Pseudovibrio sp. M1P-2-3: one gene and its partner. The protein of the gene in region 2 interacts with the protein of the main gene of each other region in a pairwise test. Links are inferred from orthologs where the notes say so. Each region holds a gene or a part of one and is shown on either strand. Other genes may lie near its edges. The genes, in order: P6574_RS00330 and topA.

Evidence for each region.
Region 1: the proteins of topA (region 2) and P6574_RS00330 interact in binary tests that used the Escherichia coli proteins (3 or more experiments, as listed by UniProt). The link is inferred for Pseudovibrio sp. M1P-2-3 from one-to-one orthologs.

What each region holds. Positions count from the first base shown.
Region 1 is NZ_JARRCW010000001.1:69,538-79,088, reverse strand. The notes cover bases 3,548-6,319. They hold P6574_RS00330 (YigZ family protein), read left to right. Parts: upstream 3,548-4,543; coding sequence 4,544-5,095; downstream 5,096-6,319. Other genes in these bases: ggt (gamma-glutamyltransferase), read right to left, coding at 5,092-6,319; P6574_RS00335 (2'-deoxycytidine 5'-triphosphate deaminase), read left to right, coding at 3,548-4,540. In the rest of the region: guaD (guanine deaminase), read right to left, coding at 1-662; P6574_RS00345 (DinB family protein), read left to right, coding at 1,319-1,885; P6574_RS00340 (O-succinylhomoserine sulfhydrylase), read right to left, coding at 1,932-3,122; more of P6574_RS00335, read left to right, coding at 3,449-3,547; more of ggt, read right to left, coding at 6,320-6,687; P6574_RS00320 (methyl-accepting chemotaxis protein), read right to left, coding at 6,919-9,102; polyhydroxyalkanoate synthesis repressor PhaR, read right to left, coding at 9,384-9,551.
Region 2 is NZ_JARRCW010000001.1:1,368,594-1,378,768, forward strand. The notes cover bases 2,321-5,716. They hold topA (type I DNA topoisomerase), read right to left. Parts: upstream 5,332-5,716; coding sequence 2,521-5,331; downstream 2,321-2,520. Other genes in these bases: rnr (ribonuclease R), read right to left, coding at 2,321-2,486; P6574_RS06235 (hypothetical protein), read left to right, coding at 5,621-5,716. In the rest of the region: P6574_RS06220 (DUF983 domain-containing protein), read right to left, coding at 1-153; more of rnr, read right to left, coding at 159-2,320; more of P6574_RS06235, read left to right, coding at 5,717-5,815; DNA-processing protein DprA, read right to left, coding at 5,895-7,055; glycerol-3-phosphate 1-O-acyltransferase PlsY, read right to left, coding at 7,055-7,672; P6574_RS06250 (dihydroorotase), read right to left, coding at 7,694-8,998; P6574_RS06255 (aspartate carbamoyltransferase catalytic subunit), read right to left, coding at 9,009-9,965; P6574_RS06260 (acyl-CoA dehydrogenase family protein), read left to right, coding at 10,118-10,175. UniProt on the Escherichia coli protein: Releases the supercoiling and torsional tension of DNA, which is introduced during the DNA replication and transcription, by transiently cleaving and rejoining one strand of the DNA duplex.

The DNA of each region.
Region 1 (9,551 bases), 1.3 Mb from region 2 along the record:
TTCCACAATGCACCGGCTGCTTCCAGCTGTTCTGGAGTAGAAGTCGGAGCAAAGCGCGGAGTAACCGCATACATCTGACGACCTTTATTGTGCCACTTCTCAATAAGGGCTTTAGAGTCGTCGTAGCTCATCTTGGCTGTATCACACAGAGCTTCTGGAGCGTTACGGTCCATCATCACTTTACCAGCGATGTTACGCATGTTCAGGCGTTCAGAAGCTTCGAAGAAGGCATCCACTGAACCTGGATATACAGTACAGAACGTTGCAACAGATGTTGTACCTGCACGAAGTTGCTCACGAAGGAATACTTCAGCAACACGTGAAGCATGGTCTTTATTTGCAAACTGTTGCTCAGCGATGAATGTGTAGTTGTTAAGCCATTCAATGAGCTGCTCACCATACGCACCAATAATCTGCGTCTGCGGATAGTGCACGTGAGAGTCAATAAAGCCAGCCATAATAACAGAATCTTTGTATTCTGTTACTTCAGTACCCTCTGGGAGTTTCTTAAGCATGTCTTCCGCAGGGCCAAGATCTTTAATCTTTTCACCCTCGATAAGAATGATACCGTCACTCTCAACCTTCATCACTTCTTCTAGAGAAGAGCGGAACGGATCACCAGTAAATGTAAGGTAAGTACCGCGGATCGCTTTTGTTGTCATAATGAACTCCGTCATACGAGTTCGAAACGCACACCGCGTACCTTACACTTACACGGAATTACTCCGTGCAGTGGCGCGTAGCTGGTCATATTAACCAGCCGCATCAGGATCTATTTGGTCGAGTGGTGATCCGCCAAAAGACGACGCCGTGCCCGTTTCGAAAAACTGCATTTTGTTGTCACGTCCCGGACCTACTTCGAGATCGAGTTAATTTGTCCGACGGCGTATGAAAGATGTATAAGATGCACCTGTCAGATGGTCTATAATTATTTATACGTACGCACATCTACTTTATGCGACTTGCTGTCACTGCAACAAAGTAGCGCTTAACCATTTGTATTCTTTAATATTTCAGGACAATAAGAGGCTAAAACATTGTAAAATATAATTTTTTTATTAGTTGTATAGATATACTCACCACTCCCCACCCTCTGTATTAAGTAGAGTTCCTACGAAATAGGTACTTTTACTGCGACCAAATTTCCGCGAAATATTTGTTACTTTTTCGTTTTAAAGCCAAAAAATATTGCCTGTTACAGGCAGTTTCGCGTTCACCTTCCCCCTCGTTGCCACCAAAGGTTCTGAACCTATAGTTAATAAAAACTTCGCATATATATTTTGGGGTTAAGACCACCAATAGGAAAAGGGGCCAGATAATGTCGCCGATCAATTATTTCGCTATACAAGCCTACAACAACGCTTGGGCAAACCATCGACTTCTTAAAATCTGCGGTGAGCTATCACCCTTTGATCTTGAAGAGGAAAGGCAAAACTTTTTTCCAACTATTATTGAAACACTCAACCACATCCTGACGGTAGACTGGTACTACATCAGTGCTCTGGAGGGAGAGAGTATCGGCTTTACGGCTTTTGAACCTGAAATTCCATTTAAGAAGCTTCCCAAGCTCATGGAAGCACAGAAGAAGGCTGACCAACGGTTAATCACAATCTGTCGTGAGGCCTCTTCAGAAACGCTCCTGAGTACAGTAGAGATCAAACGCGCCAAGAGTAGTCAGTTTGAGCGTTTCGATCGTGTACTCATGCATTTGCTTCAACACCAGATACACCACCGCGGTCAAATACATGCCATGCTGTCTGGGACAAGTACCAGGCCGCCACAACTGGACGAGTTCTATTTGGATGATCCGCAGGAGCGGAAAGACAGGGCGCCTGAACTTGCTGCTATTGGATTAAGTGAAGAACTGGTTTGGGAAACCATGTAGTTAAAAAGGGCGCACAAAGCGCCCTCATTTATCTTTTATACTGGAATTATAACTCTGCGAGAGCCTGAGCGACGTCAGCAAGCAAGTCTTCTGTATCTTCCAAACCGACAGACAAACGCAGAGTATTAGCGGAAATTCCCAACTCAAGGCGGGCTTCTTCCGCAACGCTCTGGTGTGTTGTCGTTGCGGGATGGGTAATCAGGCTCTTAGCATCCCCAAGGTTATTGGAGAGGTGGATAATATTCAGTGCATTAGAGAATTGAAATGCTGCCTCTTTCCCCCCTCGAATATCAAAGGCAACCATTGTAGACCCAGCTGCCATCTGTTTTCGAACAATATCAGCTTGAGGATGGTCGGACCGTCCGGGGTAAATAACGCGCTCAACAGCAGAGTGCTCCGCAAGAAGATCGGCGATCTTTGCAGCTGATACGGTCTGTTTCTCAACGCGAAGCGGTAATGTTTCCAATCCCTTAAGGAGCACCCATGCATTAAACGGACTCATTGACGGCCCGGTGTGCTTAAACATGTCATGGAACTCTTCCTCGATCCACTTCTTGTCTGAAAGCACCACACCACCCAAACAGCGACCCTGACCATCAATATGCTTTGTTGCCGAGTATATGACGACATCTGCACCCAACTGTAGCGGCTTTTGCCACATGGCGGTTGCAAACACGTTATCGACAATAAGACGGCCTCCTACAGCATGAACCATCTCGGCAACAGCCTGAATGTCCACCACTTCCAGAGTCGGGTTTGTGGGACTCTCTAGAAAAGCGGCTTTGGTATTTGGCCGAATTGCGGCCTTCCATTGCTCAAGATCGCTTCCATCAATAAGAGTAGATTCTACTCCAAAGCGTGGCAAAAGCTGCTCGATGATATAGCGACAGGAACCGAACAGAGCTTTAGGTGCAACAAAATGGTCTCCAGCCCGAACACAAGCCATAATTGCAGAGTTTACTGCGGCCATACCTGATGCTGTCGCCCGCGCAGCTTCGGCACCTTCAAGCTCACACATGCGCTGTTCGAACATAGAAACCGTGGGGTTTGCATATCGAGAGTATACATAGCCTTCTTGCTCTCCAAGAAAGCGTGCCTCTGCTCCTTCTGCACTGTCGTAAACATAGCCTTGAGTCAGATAAAGTGCTTCAGACGTTTCACCAAAGCTGGATCGAGTTGTCCCAGCATGTACCAACTTGGTTGCCAGTCTCCAGTTTTCTTTTTTTTCTGTTGTCATAGTGCCTGTTCCTGCCTGTTTCCTGTAGTCGGCCTAACACCCTCCTACAAAACATAAAACCCCGGCCAGTTTATGCCAGGGTCTTTACAAGAACCCGGCCCTTTAGCTAGTTTTTAACGTGGTAGCAAGCCGGCCGGCCCAAATCACCACGAATCTCCATATCAAGATTTATTGCAAATAATGCACTGCGTCAATCTGAGCTATCCGCAAAGCCGCTTGGCTTAATCTCAATTCTCCTATAATCACAGAAACTAGTTAATGTGCAGATTCATGAATCTGGCAGTTCCAATAATTTTTAAACTTCCAACGGGGCAATCGGATACATTATGGGCGGAATTCTTCCAGCTAGAGCCATCAAAGGCATGTTCGCAGATGGAGCAATCAAAGCAGACAAAGCTCCTGATGCCGATCAAATCCAACCGGCTAGCTTGGACCTGCGCCTTGGTTCAAAAGCCTGGCGCGTTCGAGCCAGTTTTTTACCTGGCCCTGACGCAAGCGTTCAAGAAAAAATGGAAGGCCTTGTTCTCCACGAAATTGACCTCTCCCAAGGGGCTGTTCTGGAAACAGGCTGCGTTTACATTGTCCAGTTGCAAGAATTACTTAACTTGCCCGAAAGTCTATCTGCAACGACCAACCCAAAGAGTTCCACGGGGCGTATTGATGTCTTCACCCGCGTGATTACAGATGGTGGCCGTGAATTTGACCGCGTACAGGAGGGTTATCAAGGTGCGCTATATGCGGAAATTTCACCGCGCACGTTCCCTGTTCTCGTCCGTAGTGGTTCACGCCTATCGCAAATTCGTTTTCGCAATGGGGACGCTCTGATTTCCGACAGTGATTTACACCAGATCCATAAAGACCATACCTTGATGTCTGGCGGAAATGAAGTAATTGGCGGTGGAGTACAGCTTTCCATAGATCTCAAAGGAGAAGGCAAAGGCAGCCTTATAGGTTATCGCGCAAAACGCCATACTGGCGTCATTGATGTAGACGTTCAATCGGCACACGACCCTCTCGACTTCTGGGAGCCGATTTATAACCGTGGGGATGCTTCCATAATTTTGGACCCCAATGAATTCTATATTCTGGTTTCGCAGGAGGCGGTTCACATTCCACCCATGTATGCGGCAGAAATGGTTCCTTTTGATCCATTGGTTGGTGAATTCCGTGTCCACTATGCAGGCTTCTTTGATCCAGGATTTGGGCACTCAACAGTTGGTGGCTCAGGTTCCAGAGCTGTTCTTGAAGTACGCTCCCATGAAGTTCCTTTCCTCGTTGGGCATGGGCAAACTGTGGGGCGCCTCGTTTATGAAAATATGGCCGAAAAGCCGGCCACACTATATGGCGAAAGAATCGGTTCGAATTACCAAGGGCAGGCACTAAAGCTCTCCAAACATTTCAAAACACCACAAGGTTAACCTATGGCCGATCTTTTTACGGTCTCCAGAGAGTGGACAGCGGAACTGGAAGAAAAAAAGTCCCGCTTCCTTGCGACCCTTATTCCCTATGAAAGCTTTGATGAGCGTCTCAATCAGCTTCGTGAAGAGCACCGAAAGGCAAACCACCACGTAACCGCCTTCCGCAACGTTCTCGAAGACGGGCGCATCGTTGAAAGTGGTAAGGATGATGGAGAACCGGCAGGAACTTCTGGAATGCCTACGCTTAAAACGATGATCGGCGCAAAGTTGGTGAATTGCGGTGTCATTATTACACGCTATTTTGGCGGGACCAAACTAGGAACAGGAGGGCTTGCCAGAGCTTACTCAGGCGCGGCCAATTTGGTTATATCTGGAGCAGAGCTTCATCCTTGGTATCCCATCATCACCAAGACAGTCACCGCGAGCTTTGCAAAAAGTGCCGAACTTGAGCGGAAAATTGCAGGTCTCTGCCTGACTGTTTTAGATAGAAATTTTACAGAAAACGGTGTCACTTTGACAGTAGAGGGCCCCAAAGCAACAATTCAGAAACTCTAATAGCCCAATGCAAACCCGTCTTTGCGAGGGTCGGAGCCACCAGTCAAAACACACGTGTCTTGATTAATCAATATTCCCTGGCCGCCTCCCAATGGCACTTGAACCCGATTCACGGTATGCCCCAATCCTTCAAGGTATTCTATTGTTTTTAAAGGAATACCCTCCTCAGCTTGTAACGCTAACGTTTTTTCGTCGATAAACATTCTCGGTAAATCTATGGATTCTTGTATGTCCATCCCATACTCCAAGAGATTAGCAAGAACATGCGCATGGCCACAGGGTTGATAGCCTCCTCCCATGACGCCAAAACACAAGGCAGGAACCCCGTTCTGGAGAGCCATGGCGGGAATGATTGTATGTAGTGGTCGCTTGCCCCCGGAAAGCTCATTTGGATGACCTTTTTCGAGGCTAAAACATGCCCCTCGACAATGTAACAGTACCCCGGAGTGTGGAGTTATAAAACCTGACCCAAACCCTTGATAAAGTGAGTTAATCAAAGAAACAGCCATTCCGTTTTTATCAACCACACTAAGATAAGCCGTATCGGATGAAGGTGAGAGAAATTGGTGGGAAAGACGGGGCAGAACACTCCTGCGATTTATTCGTTCCGCAAGCTTATCAATATACTCAGTTTCAAGAAGTTTCTTGGCGTCAAATGCCATATGATCTGGATCAGCAAAGAAATAGTCACGACTGGAATATGCAAGTTTAGCAATCTCCATTTCCAAATGAAACCGCTCTCCCCCTAATGGATCTAGGTCAGACATATCAAAGCGTTTCATGAGCTCCAGCATAACAAGTGCGATGATGCCCTGCCCATTGGGTGGCAATTCAGCCACTGTTAAGCCTTTATACTCCGTTGTAATCGGCAGCACATCTGTAGCTTGCATCTGGGCGAGATCATTTGCAGTTATCTCTCCACCTGCGGATTGGATAAGCTCTTCAATTTCCTCGGCTATTCTTCCATGATAAAAAGCGTCTACGCCTTTGATAGCAAGGGTGTCCAAAGTATTGGCGAGAGCTGGAAATGCCATCACCTCTCCAGACTTGGGTGGCCTTTCATCAATTAAGTAGGTTTCTCGCGTTACTTTATTACGTAGCAGTAGGTCATGGTGACGTTTCCAATCCCAAGCAGTTCTTGAGGAAACTGGAAACCCATCTCGGGCATACCCAATCGCACGTTGCAAAAGGCGCCCAAACTCCATGCTGCCATGGTCATTGGACAGTTTCTCCCAACCACGAAGAGCACCTGGCACCGTAATAGCCTCAACAGAATCGGCAGTTATTTCGGTGTAGCCTCGCATACGCAACTTTTCGGAACTTGCATTTTGTGCCGCGCGACCTGAGGCATTTATACCATGTAAGGTGCCATCTGGTTTAGCAATAAGCGCAAAGCAGTCTCCGCCAATACCGGTCATATGCGGCTCTACCACACTCAGTACAGAGGCAGCTGCAATTGCTGCATCTGCCGCATTTCCCCCTTCCTTCAAAATCTCTAGTGCAGCATATGTCGCAAAAGGATGAGAGGATGCAGCCATGGCATTCTTGGCATAAACGGGTGAACGGCCAGCAAAATGGAAATTTCTAGTCAATTCGCCCCCTTAAAATCTAAGTGATCTTGGTATTTCTTCCCATGATACGTTTTCAGGCAGACATTACAATCAAAAGATGCTTCACCACCAAATGCACCCAATCGTTATGTGCATCACTTTTGAGACCTGAGAGGAGTGGAAGTTGAAACTGGTGCAGGTTGATCTGAAGCGGACTTTCCAAAATAAATTTAAAATCGCCGAGTGAAAACACTCGGCGATTTTAAGGCGTGCCTATGCAGCACGAATATTCTCCAAATATTTTTCTACTAGAACACGTAATGCTTCTGACTGCTCAGTCAACTGGGTGGAAGCTGAAAGGACCTGCCCCGCCTCTTCTCCTGCATTTTGAGCAATTGCACTAACACGACTTGTTGCTTCAACCACTTCTGAGGAGCCTTGTGTCACCTGCTGGATGTTACTGGATATTTCATTTGTGGTTGCCACTTGCTCTTGAATCGCTCCAGCAATACCGGTGGACACATCCCGTATGGACCCAATAACACCTGCAATTTCATTAATCGCCTCAACTGCTTTTTGTGTCTCTGCCTGAACGCTTTGGATTTGCACTCCAATTTCTTCTGTTGCTTTACCAGTCTGGTTGGCCAGCCCCTTCACTTCGGAAGCAACAACAGCAAATCCTTTTCCTGCATCCCCTGCTCTTGCCGCTTCAATAGTTGCATTCAGCGCCAGAAGATTTGTTTGCTCGGCAATATCGCTAATAATGGAAACAACTTCTCCAATGCGCTGCGCAGCAGCGGTTAAGCCATTTACAGAAGCTTCCGCAGTTGTTGCTCGGTCGACAGCTTCCTGCGAAGTTTGAGCTGAGCGCTGCACTTCGCTATCGATCTCCTGCACAGTGATCGTCAGCTCTTCCGCAGCACCTGCAACCGTTTGCAAGTTGGTAAGAGATTGCTCGGAAGCACTACTTACAGTCTGCACTTCCATACTGGTTTGATCCGAAATGCTTGCCATACTTGCAGCTGTTGTATGCAAGGTATTACCAGCATCTGTAACAGTTGCTAAAATTTGGCGAACGCTCGCATCAAACTCTGAGTTTAATATTTCAACTCGTTGTGTACGTTCAGCCTGCTTAAGTTGTTCCACCTCTTCTCTTTGGTGAAGTTCGTCACCTTTGCGAAGGTCTTCACGGAAACTTTCAACTGCACGCCCAATTTCGCCGATTTCATCTTTGCGCTGTGCTGCAACAACCTCAACATCAAAGTTTTTATTTTGTACCTCCACAATCGCTTGTGCCAAAGCATTGAGAGGCCGACTGATTTTTCTGGCCGTCCAGTTACCCAAGAAGAACAGAACAACAACAATACCCAAAGCAATGAGCGCCATGTTCTTTATCAGGCTATCAACAGCGGCAAGAGCTTCAGAGCTCTTCATCTCTACAACAAGAAATGCTTCCTTACCATTTACCATTAAAGGTATAGCAACCATCAAAAAGCCACCAACTTCCATGAAGTACTCATCCGCTTCAGGATCAGCATTCCTCATTACCAACAGTTGTGTAAGCTGGGCTTCCTCCAGACCAATAGTGAGTACAGGGATGTCAGGAAAAAGTGGCTTTTGAGATAGCAGTAGTCCATCTGGGTTAAGCAAATAAGCCTGTCCGCTAGCGCCAAGTCCTGATCGGTCAAACAGGATATTATTAAGCTGGACGCTCTCCATACGCGCCATCAGCACCCCTTCCAAGACATCTTCTCCATGCTTTTCTGCATAGATCGGGGTCCCAATGAAGTATGAAGGTGCGTCATCTGCTGGACCGTAGTTTTTAATCAAAGACACAGAGACTTCACCGGGTTGTTGTTTACTGGTTTGATTAAATACATTTGCAAAGTCGGTCGAAGAGAAGTTTTGGTCTTTGATATTTGAGAAGAACTCCGGTCCTTTTGTAACCGAATAAATAACTTCGCCAGTGGTTGTTATGACAAACAAATCCGCATAGCCACCACCTCGAAATACGTTTAGGTAATCGCTATGTAGGTCAGAATGCTGCCACGAATACAAGGCATCATTCATTTGAACTTCGCCACTAAGATTAATTCGCTCTTCCCGTGACAGTTGGGGGTTTTGAAAGTGGGAGAGAATTGTGTCTCGTTCTTCCTTCGAATTGGCGTAGATCGACTTCAGTTCTGTTGCTGTTCGCTCAACTGTGTTCGATTCAGCAAACCGCATAATCTCTTCTATTCGCGCAGTTTGTTGTGTCTCAATCTGTCCTTGGCGAAGTTGCCCAAGCAGTAGAAGTCCCTGTCTTTTTTCCTCAATGAAAAACTCCTTTCCCATTAAGAATGCTTCAATTCCCACCAAAAGACTGGAGATAACTGAGAACACAAGAAACAAGGCTGGAAGACGGAATGAGAGCCTATAAAAAGTGCCACCCGTTTTCGGATTATTATTATTTGTCATAACTTAAATCCCACCATTAAATTGTAGGATGATAAATTAGAGGGGAAGAAATTTACAAAATAAAAACTTATCAATTTTTTCGCTAATTTCCACAGCTTTACTTGTATAAAGCTATGGAATCTCAACAAAGTAAAACATAATTTCAATTATTCCTAATAGAAATTACGCTAGTATCGAATTAATACATAGGACTTTCTACCTACTGCACAAAGTCGAGAGAATTCCAAAGTATGTATTTAGAAAAAAGGGGCTGGAACCAGTCGGCTCCAACCTGTGCCATCCTATTTCTTCGCTTGAGCTAAAGCGTCTATTTTTTTCTGCATTTCTGCAAGTTGTTTTTGAACATCAGTAAGATCTGGCTGACTTGAGGGCGTAGGCTTTGGTTCATTTTCCTCTGGCCTTGTTTGAGCACCCACCCCCATTTCGCTCCCATCAAATGGGTTAAACAT
Region 2 (10,175 bases):
CTCACCGCATTTGGAGCATTCAGGGGATACCGTGAGATATCCCTTGAACATTTTACCAGAGCCGCACGCGGGACACTTGCACAGGCCCCCCCTGATCATAGCTGGGCTAATTTCTCGGGCTGGCGGTGTCATGCGATCGCTTGTGCTGCTCATTTGCTCTACCGTTTCTTGCGGGACTTTGATTTCCTCAGTCCCTGAGGTTTATCACCTCTCCTCGATCTTTTGGAGCGCGTAGGACTTGCAATTTTTCCTAGCGCATCTCCTCTGTCTTTGCCCTTGGTAAGCATTTCAAAGCGCAGAGCACCAGCAAAAGGCGCTGCCTCCGCTAGCCGCACATCGACAGAATCACCCAGTTGGAACGTTTCTCCGGTAGCTCGTCCAACCAAGGCGTGGGCTGATTCTTCGTATGCGTAATAATCCTTACCAATGGTTGAGGCAGGAATAAACCCATCAGCACCAGTATCGTTAAGGCGTACAAACAGTCCGGACTTGGTTACACCGGCAATACGTCCGGCAAACTCAGCGCCAATTCTATCGCAAAGCCAAAGGGCTATGAGGCGGTCGATAGTCTCGCGCTCCGCCAGCATGGCGCGACGTTCTGCCGCAGATATTTCTCCTGCAATTGCTTCCAGATTCTCTTCAAATCCATAGGGAAGGCCGTCATCGCCAAAGCCACACGCTGAAATCAGAGCTCTATGAACGATCAGGTCAGCGTAGCGGCGAATAGGGGACGTGAAGTGCGCGTACCGGCGTAGGTTCAGGCCAAAATGGCCGATATTCTCCGGATGGTACTCTGCTTGTGCTTGTGAGCGTAGCACCACTTCATTAACCATGGTTTCATTGGCAGTGTCCTTGACAGTTTCAAGGATATTATTGAAAACCGAGGCTCTCAACCCGCCCTGATGTGGCAGCTTTATGGAGAGGTTGGCCAGAAAGTCCCGCAGGGTTTTCAGCTTTTCCGGTGTAGATGCATCGTGCACGCGGTAAAGCAGGGCGGTCTTCTTCTTCTCCAGCGTTTCCGCGGCTGCCACATTGGCCTGAATCATAAACTCTTCAATGAGTTTATGAGCATCCAGCCGCTCCGGCACAATTACCCGATCAACGGTGCCGTCGTCTTTCAATTTAATTTTGCGCTCTGGAATATTCAGCTCCAGTGGGCCGCGCTTGTTCCGCCCGCGCTTGAGGACTTCATAGGCAGCCCAAAGTGGCTTGAGAACGCCTTCCAGAAGTACCTCTGTTTTTTCATCAGTTACCCCTTCGATAGCCTTTTGTGCCTGCTGGTAAGAAAGCTTGGCAGCAGAGCGCATGATGATACGGTGGAACGTGTGGGAGCGCTTTTTTCCGTCAGAGCCGAACACCATGCGCACAGCCATGGAAGGCCTGTCTTCTTTTTCACGCAAGGAGCACAGGTTGTTGGAAATCTGCTCGGGCAGCATGGGGATGACGCGGTCCGGGAAATAGACGGAATTTCCGCGTAGTACGGCTTCCTTGTCCATTGCGCTACCCGGCCTCACATAGGCTGCCACATCGGCAATGGCCACATAAACCACATGGCCGCCAACGTTCTCTGGGTCATCATCAGCTTCCGCAAACACCGCATCGTCATGGTCCTTGGCGTCCGCCGGATCAATGGTCAGCAGCGGTATGTCACGCCAGTCCTCCCGCTTTCCAACGGTTACAGGCTTGGCGTTTTCAGATTCTGCCAGAACAGCCTCTGGAAAGTCCTTTGGAATATTATGGGAGAACAGGGCAATTTCAGAAACGGCCTTTTCCGAGTTCATGGAGCCGATTCGCTCAACGATCTTGGCACGCGCTGTGTTAAAGCGGCCGCTTTTGGAAACTTCGGCGCGAACCAGATCCCCGTCTGCCGCATCCATCATCTCAAGCGGATTGACATCCACCTCGTTCTGCTTGCGGTCAACAGGCTCCAGATGAGCGGCCTTTGTTTCCGGATCTATTCGCAAAATTCCGACAATGGCACCGGACTGTTTATCCAGTCTGCGGATCACACGCGCCGTACGGTTAGCTTCTTCCCCCGGATCCTGATCGGCAAGTTTAATGAGGACGCGATCGCCCAGTCCCGCTGGAATTTTCTCTTTCCCGCGTATCTTGGAGGGTAAGATCAAAATCTTTGGCGCGGGGCCAAATTCATTATCCCAGCTCACGGGCTGGGCAATCATTTCCCCATCACGGCTGCGCTGGTTGATGGTGGCAACAAATACGGAAGGAAGGTCGCCCGGGCGCATCATTGCCTTGCGGCTACCGGCAATAAGTCCTTCGGAAATCAGGTCTTTCAGCATCTGCTTCAGGGCGATGCGGGCGGAGCCTTTAATTCCAAAGTGTCTGGAAATTTCTCTTTTTCCGGCATTTCCCGGATTTTGGGAGATAAATGCAAGGATTTCATCGCGGGAGGGCAGTTTTGCCTCTCCCTTGCTTTTCGGCATAGCGAGCTTTTTTCGGCTCAAAGTCTCTCTCGGTGCAGCCATAAGCTGCTTCTATGGCCATCAAGGCCGGGTTAAACTAGCTGACCGTTGCTTTCTTGGAGTTTACAAGGGCAACAGCATCGTCAAAGGAAACTGTTTTTGGGTCCGTACCTTTTGGCAGGGAGATAAAGGTTTTATCCCATTTCAGGCGAATACCAAGGCGGCCGCTATCCCGCAGGCTCATGTGCCCGCCCTCCGGGTGATCCCCGAAGTCCTTAAGTGCTTCCTTGGAAGCACTCTTGGCTTTAGCGGATGATTTCTTGGCGGTGGCCTTTTTAGGAGCTGCCTTCTTCTTTCCGCCTTTGGAGGCTGCTTTCGCATTCACCAGTTCAATGGCCTGCTCCAGTGTCACGGTTTCAGGCTCGTTTCCTTTGGGAAGCGTGGCATTGACTTTTTCCCACTTCACATAGGGGCCGTAACGTCCGGCGTAAACGCCAATTGCGCCGCCGTCCGGGTGGTCTCCCAGCTCTTTGAGAGGCTTGGCAGCAGCGCGTCTTCCGCCGCCTTTGGCCCTCTTTTCGGCCAACAGGGAAACTGCACGGTTGATGCCCACTGAAAAGACTTCTTCTGGATTTTCCAGATTGGCATAGGTGCCATCGTGAAGAACGAAAGGTCCATAGCGGCCAAGCCCTGCGGAAATGGGCTTCTGGTCTTCAGGGTGCAGGCCCACTTCGCGTGGCAGGGATAAAAGCTGTAGCGCTTTTTCAAAAGTCAGCTCGGATGCCTGCCAGCCACGGGGTAGGGAAGAACGCTTGGGCTTTGCTTCCTCGCCCAGTTGCACATAGGGACCAAAGCGACCAGTGCGCATAGAAACCTCAAGACCGGTTTCAGGGTCAACTCCTAGAACTTGCGGTCCATCACTTACTGCAGCAGCTTCACCTTCGCTGCCCGATGTGAGTTGACGGGTATAATCACAGTGCGGTGGGTCCTCATTCGGAATTTTACCGCTGTTCTTGTCTTTGTTGTAGTTGGAACAGCCAACAAAGGCACCGTAACGGCTCACTTTCAGGGAAAGGCGACCTGTTTCGCATTTAGGGCATTTGCGCGGGTCAGATCCGTCTTCCTTATCAGGGAATACATGAGCACGCAGAATATCGTTAAGAGCGTCAAGCACTTCCGTGTTGGAACGTTTGACGACTTCACTGCAAATTTCGTTGAATGGTTCCCAGAAAAGGCGCAAAACTTCCTTCCATTCCAGTTCACCCGCAGAAATTTTATCCAGCTGATCCTCAAGGGATGCGGTAAAGTCATACTCCACATAGCGATCAAAGAAGCCTTCGAGGAAAGCTGTCACCAAGCGGCCTTTGTCTTGCGGGATCAGGCGCTTTTTGTCCAGATCCACATACTCGCGGTCCCGCAGGGTCTGCAAAGTCGCCGCATAGGTGGAAGGTCGGCCAATTCCCAGCTCTTCCATCTTCTTAACCAGAGTTGCCTCGGTAAAGCGGGGAGGGGGCTCGGTGAAATGCTGATTGGCTTCAATGCCCTTGCGCCCCAGCTTATCGCCTTGACTCATGGCTGGAAGGCGTTTGCTCTCTTCGTCGTCCTCGTCATCCCTGCCTTCTTGGTAAAGAGCAAGGAAGCCATCGAAGCGTATGACAGAACCGGATGCACGAAGAGCCGCCTTATCACCGCCGTTCAGGGCGTCAATGTCGATGGTGGTGCGCTCTAAAACCGCTGAGGCCATCTGGGAGGCAATGGTTCGTTTCCAGATCAGCTCATAAAGGCGGGCTTCATCAGGATCGAGGAACTTGGCCATATCTTTGGGATGGCGTGTCAAATCTGTCGGACGAATCGCCTCGTGCGCTTCTTGGGCGTTCTTGGCTTTGGAAGAATAAAAACGGGGTTTCTCTGGTACATATTCATCACCAAAGCGCTTGCCGATGACAGAGCGGCAGCTGTGAATGGCTTCTTGTGCAATCTGCACCCCATCCGTACGCATATAGGTAATCAGGCCGGTTGTTTCACCGCCCAGATTGGCGCCTTCATAAAGCTTTTGCGCAATCTGCATGGTGCGTGCGGCGGCAAAGCCACATTTACGCGAGGCTTCCTGCTGCAAGGTAGACGTGGTGAACGGTGCGTACGGGTTACGCTTTTGCGGTTTGGATTCAACGCTTGCAACCGAGAAGGAGGCCACCTCCAGCATGGTTTTCAGCTTTAGGGCTTCCGCTTCCGAATTAATATCCAGACGGCCAAATTTCTTGCCATTGAAGGCTGTCAGTCGTGCCTGTACTCCCGCTTCCGACGGAGTGGTCAGGTTTGCAAGAATAGACCAGTATTCTTGAGAGATAAACTTTTCAATTTCGCCTTCCCGCTCGCACACAAGGCGCAGGGCAACCGATTGAACGCGGCCTGCGGAACGGGCCCCGGGCAATTTGCGCCACAAAACAGGTGAAAGGGTGAAACCAACCAGATAATCCAGGGCGCGGCGGGCAAGGTATGCATCCACCAGCGGCTCGTCCAGATCTCTTGGGTTTTTCATTGCTTCCAAAATCGAGCTTTTGGTAATGGCGTTGAAAACCACGCGCTCGATCTTTTTGTCTTTCAAGAGACGGCGCTTTTTCAAAACTTCCAGCACATGCCAAGAAATGGCTTCCCCTTCGCGGTCGGGGTCGGTTGCCAGAATCACGCGGTCAGATTCTTTAACGGCGTTTGCGATGTCTGAAAGGCGCTTCTGGGACTTTGAATCTGTGGACCATGACATTTTAAAATCATCATCGGGTAACACCGAACCATCTTTGGCGGGCAAATCGCGCACATGGCCGTATGAGGCCAGAACCTTATAGTCCTTGCCAAGGTATTTGTTGATGGTTTTGGCCTTCGCCGGTGATTCCACAATAACGATATTCATCGATACCCAAACTCTCGCGAGCAACTGTCTTTGAAATTTCAAGTTCACAAACTGTGAACTCATGAGTCGATCCTTGAACATCAAGGATCACGTTGCGGCTGTCAAATGGCCTTTTCACAGGCGCAGGTCAAGAGAGGAAAATGAATTCCTGAAAAATGAAACCATTGAATTCTCAAAATCCCTAGCAATTTTGCAACCTAAACAAATGGAGGAGTCCTCTACGCATTAAGTTGAATGGAAATTACTCTGTATTTTTACGAAAAGGTATTTTTTACGAAGGGTTAATCGGATGAAACATACCACACCCCAAGAGCTTGAGAGTGACATGGAACGCAAGGCTTTTGCTGAATATTGCGGAGAAATGTGTCATGAATTGGCACAAATGGCCGACGAGAATAACTTTCCCTTTCTCTCCTATATGTTAGAGATCACGGAAAAAGAAACCGAGAACATCTGCTCTCGACCCCCTAAAATTGATCATTAAATTAATTAGTATGACATTTCCCCATTAGGGTAAACCTGCAATTCCACTAGGTTTTTTCGGGTTTCCCTTTTCTGGGGATTTAATGAAGAAGCGAGACCTGATTGCCGCGGTGGCGTTCAAGTCGCCCGGCAAGTTCAAATTCAAGAAGAATAAACTGCAGATTTTTCAATGGGATCTGTGTAAAACGATGAAGTTCGTCCAGCTCGCAAGGGGTCTGGTTCAAAGCTTGAAGAACACGTATCCGGTCATTTTCGCAGGGAGACTGTATGCTCGGGCCAGTCTCATTTGACGGGGTAAGGTGAAAACCGGGTTGCTCTGGATCCAGATCTTCACGAAGGGGCAACTGGGGGCTGGTCAACGGACCAAGCGTTTTTAATATGTCCTCGGTTTCTGTAACCAGCATGGCCCCTTGCTGAATCAGCCTGTTTGCACCTGCTGAACGGGGATCAAGAGGCGAGCCCGGCACGGCGAACACTTCCCGGTTTTGTTCAAGCGCGAAGCGCACAGTGTGTAAACTTCCAGACTTTAACGCGGCCTCTACCACAATGACGCCCAAAGAGATGCCAGAGATCAAGCGGTTGCGTCTTGGAAAGTCTCCCGCTCTTGGTTTGCGGTGGAGAGGCATTTCAGTCAAGGCGCAGCCATTGTTTGCCAGCATATCCTCATAGAGGCCTTTGTTCTCAAGGGGGTAGATGACATCTATTCCACCTGCGAAAACACCAATTGTGCCGGAATGAAGACTGGCTTGATGAGCTGCTCTATCAATTCCCCGTGCCAGACCGGAGACGATTGAATACCCTTCCTCACACAGTTCACCCGCGAGCTTTCGCGCGATTTTTTGCCCAGATAAAGAGCAGTTGCGAGCTCCAATAATAGCAATTGTCTTTTGCTCGTGGGTGACAGGGGCGCCATGAATAGTCAAAAGAGGCGGGGGGGAGTCTATGTGTATTAAGTGGGGCGGATAGTCAGCCTCTCCCATGGCCACCAGCCGGGCACCGCCAGCCTCAACCCTGTCGAGCTCTTCCTCGGCCTTTTGCTGCGGATAGGGGACATAGGATTTACGTCCCCCACGCGCGCAAACTTCAGGAAGGGCATCAAGGGCATGTCTGGCCGAGCCGTAATGGTTCAGGAGTTCGCGAAATGTCCTTGGGCCAACATTTTCACAGCGGATAAGTTGAAGCCACGCAAGTTTCTGGACCCTTGAAAGCTGGTGTCCTTTGCTTCGCGTGGCTTGGGTCATCAGCTCTTGTTCCCGATTTTACTTTCTGTTCCCTTAAGAAGTCTGCTGATATTTTCATGGTGCTTGACCCACAAAATGATGCTCATAAGCCCCATGGCCTGTCCTATCTGGGGGAGGCCAACGGCCCACAATACCAATGGTATGACCAGCGAGGTCACCAAGGCAGATAGGGAAGAGTATTTTGTGAGAAAAGCCACTAAAGCCCAAAGTACTATGAAAACCAGTCCGGCAGGCCAGTAAAACCCGAAAAGGACACCCAGATAGGTTGCCACACCCTTGCCGCCCTTAAACTTGAGCCAAACAGGGAAAAGGTGGCCGATGAATGCGCCAAAACCGGCAATAACTGCCATATCTATGCCCACATAGGCATAGGTAAGCACGACAGCAAAAGTGCCCTTGAGTGCGTCGCCAAGCAATGTGAGCGCAGCAAGGCTTTTCTTGCCTGTACGCAGCACATTGGTGGTACCAATATTTCCAGAGCCGATAGAGCGAATATCGCCCTGACCGGCTACCTTGGTAATCAGGAGACCGAACGGAATTGAACCCAGCGCGTAGCCAAAGGCCAGTGCCAGTAGATAGTAGGGCAGGTCATAGGACCAGCTGATGGGGTCCGGCACGTTTTATCTCCAATTTATTTATTAGGCCGCCAAATTATAAAGAATGCGCCCTGCAACCAGTGTTGTCAAAACCCGCCCTGTTAAAACTTCATTCTCGAACGAGCTGTTCTTTGAACGGGAGCGAATCTTTTCTTCCTCAACAATCCACGGTCTATCCGGATCGAAGACGATAATGTCGGCAGGTGCACCCTTTGCCAATCGACCGCTGGAAAGTCCCAGACGGTCCGCCGGATTGCAGGTCATTGTTGCCAAAAGCTGCATAATGGAAAGATCTCCATTGTGCACCAGTCGCAGGCCCGCACCCAACATTGTTTCCAGTCCTAACGCACCATCGGCAGATTCTGCAAAAGGATGTCTCTTTGTTTCCACATCCTGTGGGTTGTGATCGGACATAATAACGTCAATTGTGCCGTTTGCGACCGCTTCCACCATTGCCAGCCGGTCTTCCTCGCCACGCAGTGGAGGTGACATTTTATGGAAGGTCTTATAGGGACCAATGTCGTTTTCATTAAGTGTCAGGTGGTTGATGGAGATACCGGCAGTAACATTCAGCCCTTCTTGCTTGGCATTTTGGATTGCCCTTGCACTTTGCGGGCAGGAAATTATGCGAGCGTGATACTTGCCCTGCGACATGGCAACGAGGCGCATATCCCGTTCGATAGCAATGAACTCCGCCTCGCGGGGTATCCCTCCAAGCCCGAGCCATGTGGCCCTTAGTCCCGAGTTCATCACACCCGATCCGGCAAGGTCCTTGTCCTGCGCCTGATGTACCACAAGGGCGTTGAAGTCTTTTGCGTAGGTAAGTAAGCGCAGCAGAACGGAAGAATCACTCACCGGATGGGTGCCGTTGGTGAAAGCGATAGCACCGGCTTCTTGAAGAAGGCCGATCTCACTCATGTCTTTCCCTTTTAAGCCCTTGGTCAGGGCTGCCATGGGCAGAACGTGGACTATGGCCGTATCGCGGGCACGCCTTAGTACAAAATCCACAAGAGACGGATCGTCGATCACTGGTGCCGTGTCAGGGTCAATAACCATGGTGGTGACCCCGCCCGCAGCAGCAGCTTGGCTGGCACTTTCCAGCGTTTCACGGTGCTCTTCACCGGGCTCGCCAACGCTTACACCCATATCAATCAGGCCCGGAGCGGCAATCGCACCGTTACAGTCAATTGTCACAGCTCCTTCCGGAGCGCCTTGGTTATGTGCCTCACGACCTGCAGCAACGATTTTGCCTTCCGATAGAATAATCGAACCGATTGTGTCCAGTTTGGAGGCAGGGTCAATGACGCGGGCGTTTTTTAAAACCAGCGGGTTTGAGTTCTCAATCATTGCCTGTCCTTCAATTGTTGGGCATGTGGGCCGCAAGGGCTTCCAGAACCGCCATACGAATTGCAACGCCCATTTCCACTTGCTCGCGAATAAGCGACTGGGGGCCGTCTGCTATTTCGGCGGCAATCTCTACGCCGCGGTTCATGGGGCCAGGGTGCATGACGAGCGCATCCTTATTGGCATAGCTCAACTTTTCCGCATCCAGTCCATGGTAGCGGAAGTACTCGCGAGTGGAGGGAACAAAGGCGCCGCTCATGCGTTCACGTTGCAGGCGCAACATCATGACAATATCGCAGCCCTTGAGCCCTTCACGCATATCTGTGAAGACTTCCACCCCCATATTGTGAATGCCAGAGGGCATCAGGGTTGAGGGGGTAATCACACGAATGCGGGCACCCAGTTTACTCAAGAGAATCATGTTGGAACGGGCAACGCGCGAATGGCGGATGTCGCCGCAAATTGCCACGGTCAAACCGCCAATATCGCCGCGGTGACGGCGGATGGTGAGGGCATCCAGCAAGGCCTGTGTGGGATGCTCGTGAGCTCCATCACCGGCATTTACCACCGAACAGCCCACTTTACGGGCAAGAAGGTGGACAGCGCCTGCTGCGTGGTGGCGAACCACCAGCAAGTCGGGCCGCATTGCGTGAAGCGTTGCTGCCGTATCTATGAGAGTTTCCCCCTTCTTGACCGAAGAGGTTGAAACGGACATGTTCATCACATCCGCGCCCAATCGTTTGCCTGCTAGCTCGAACGATGCCTGGGTGCGGGTGGATGCCTCGAAGAAGAGGTTTATTTGCGTCCGGCCACGCAAAACAGCCTTCTGTTTTTCTACTTGACGCGAAACGCTGACAGCTTCTTCGCCAAGATCTAACAAATAAAGGATATCTTGCGGCTCCAGCTTCTCTATTCCAAGAAGGTGCCGGTGTGGGAAGGGTTGGATTCGATGCGGTGTTTGTTGGGTCATCGAAGATATCCAAATAGGTGATTTTTAAAGGATCGTAAAGGAAAAAATAGAAGTAACAGGTCCCTTTACATGTTCGGGTTGTGTTTGCCGTCATTCTTGAAGACACTGCCTTCGCAGATGTCGGGTATGAGAGATAGGCAAAGGGAGTATTTATGACAGACCCCGTGCAAAACCAGTCTCCACCCTTTGCGGGCTATAATTTGGCGTCCC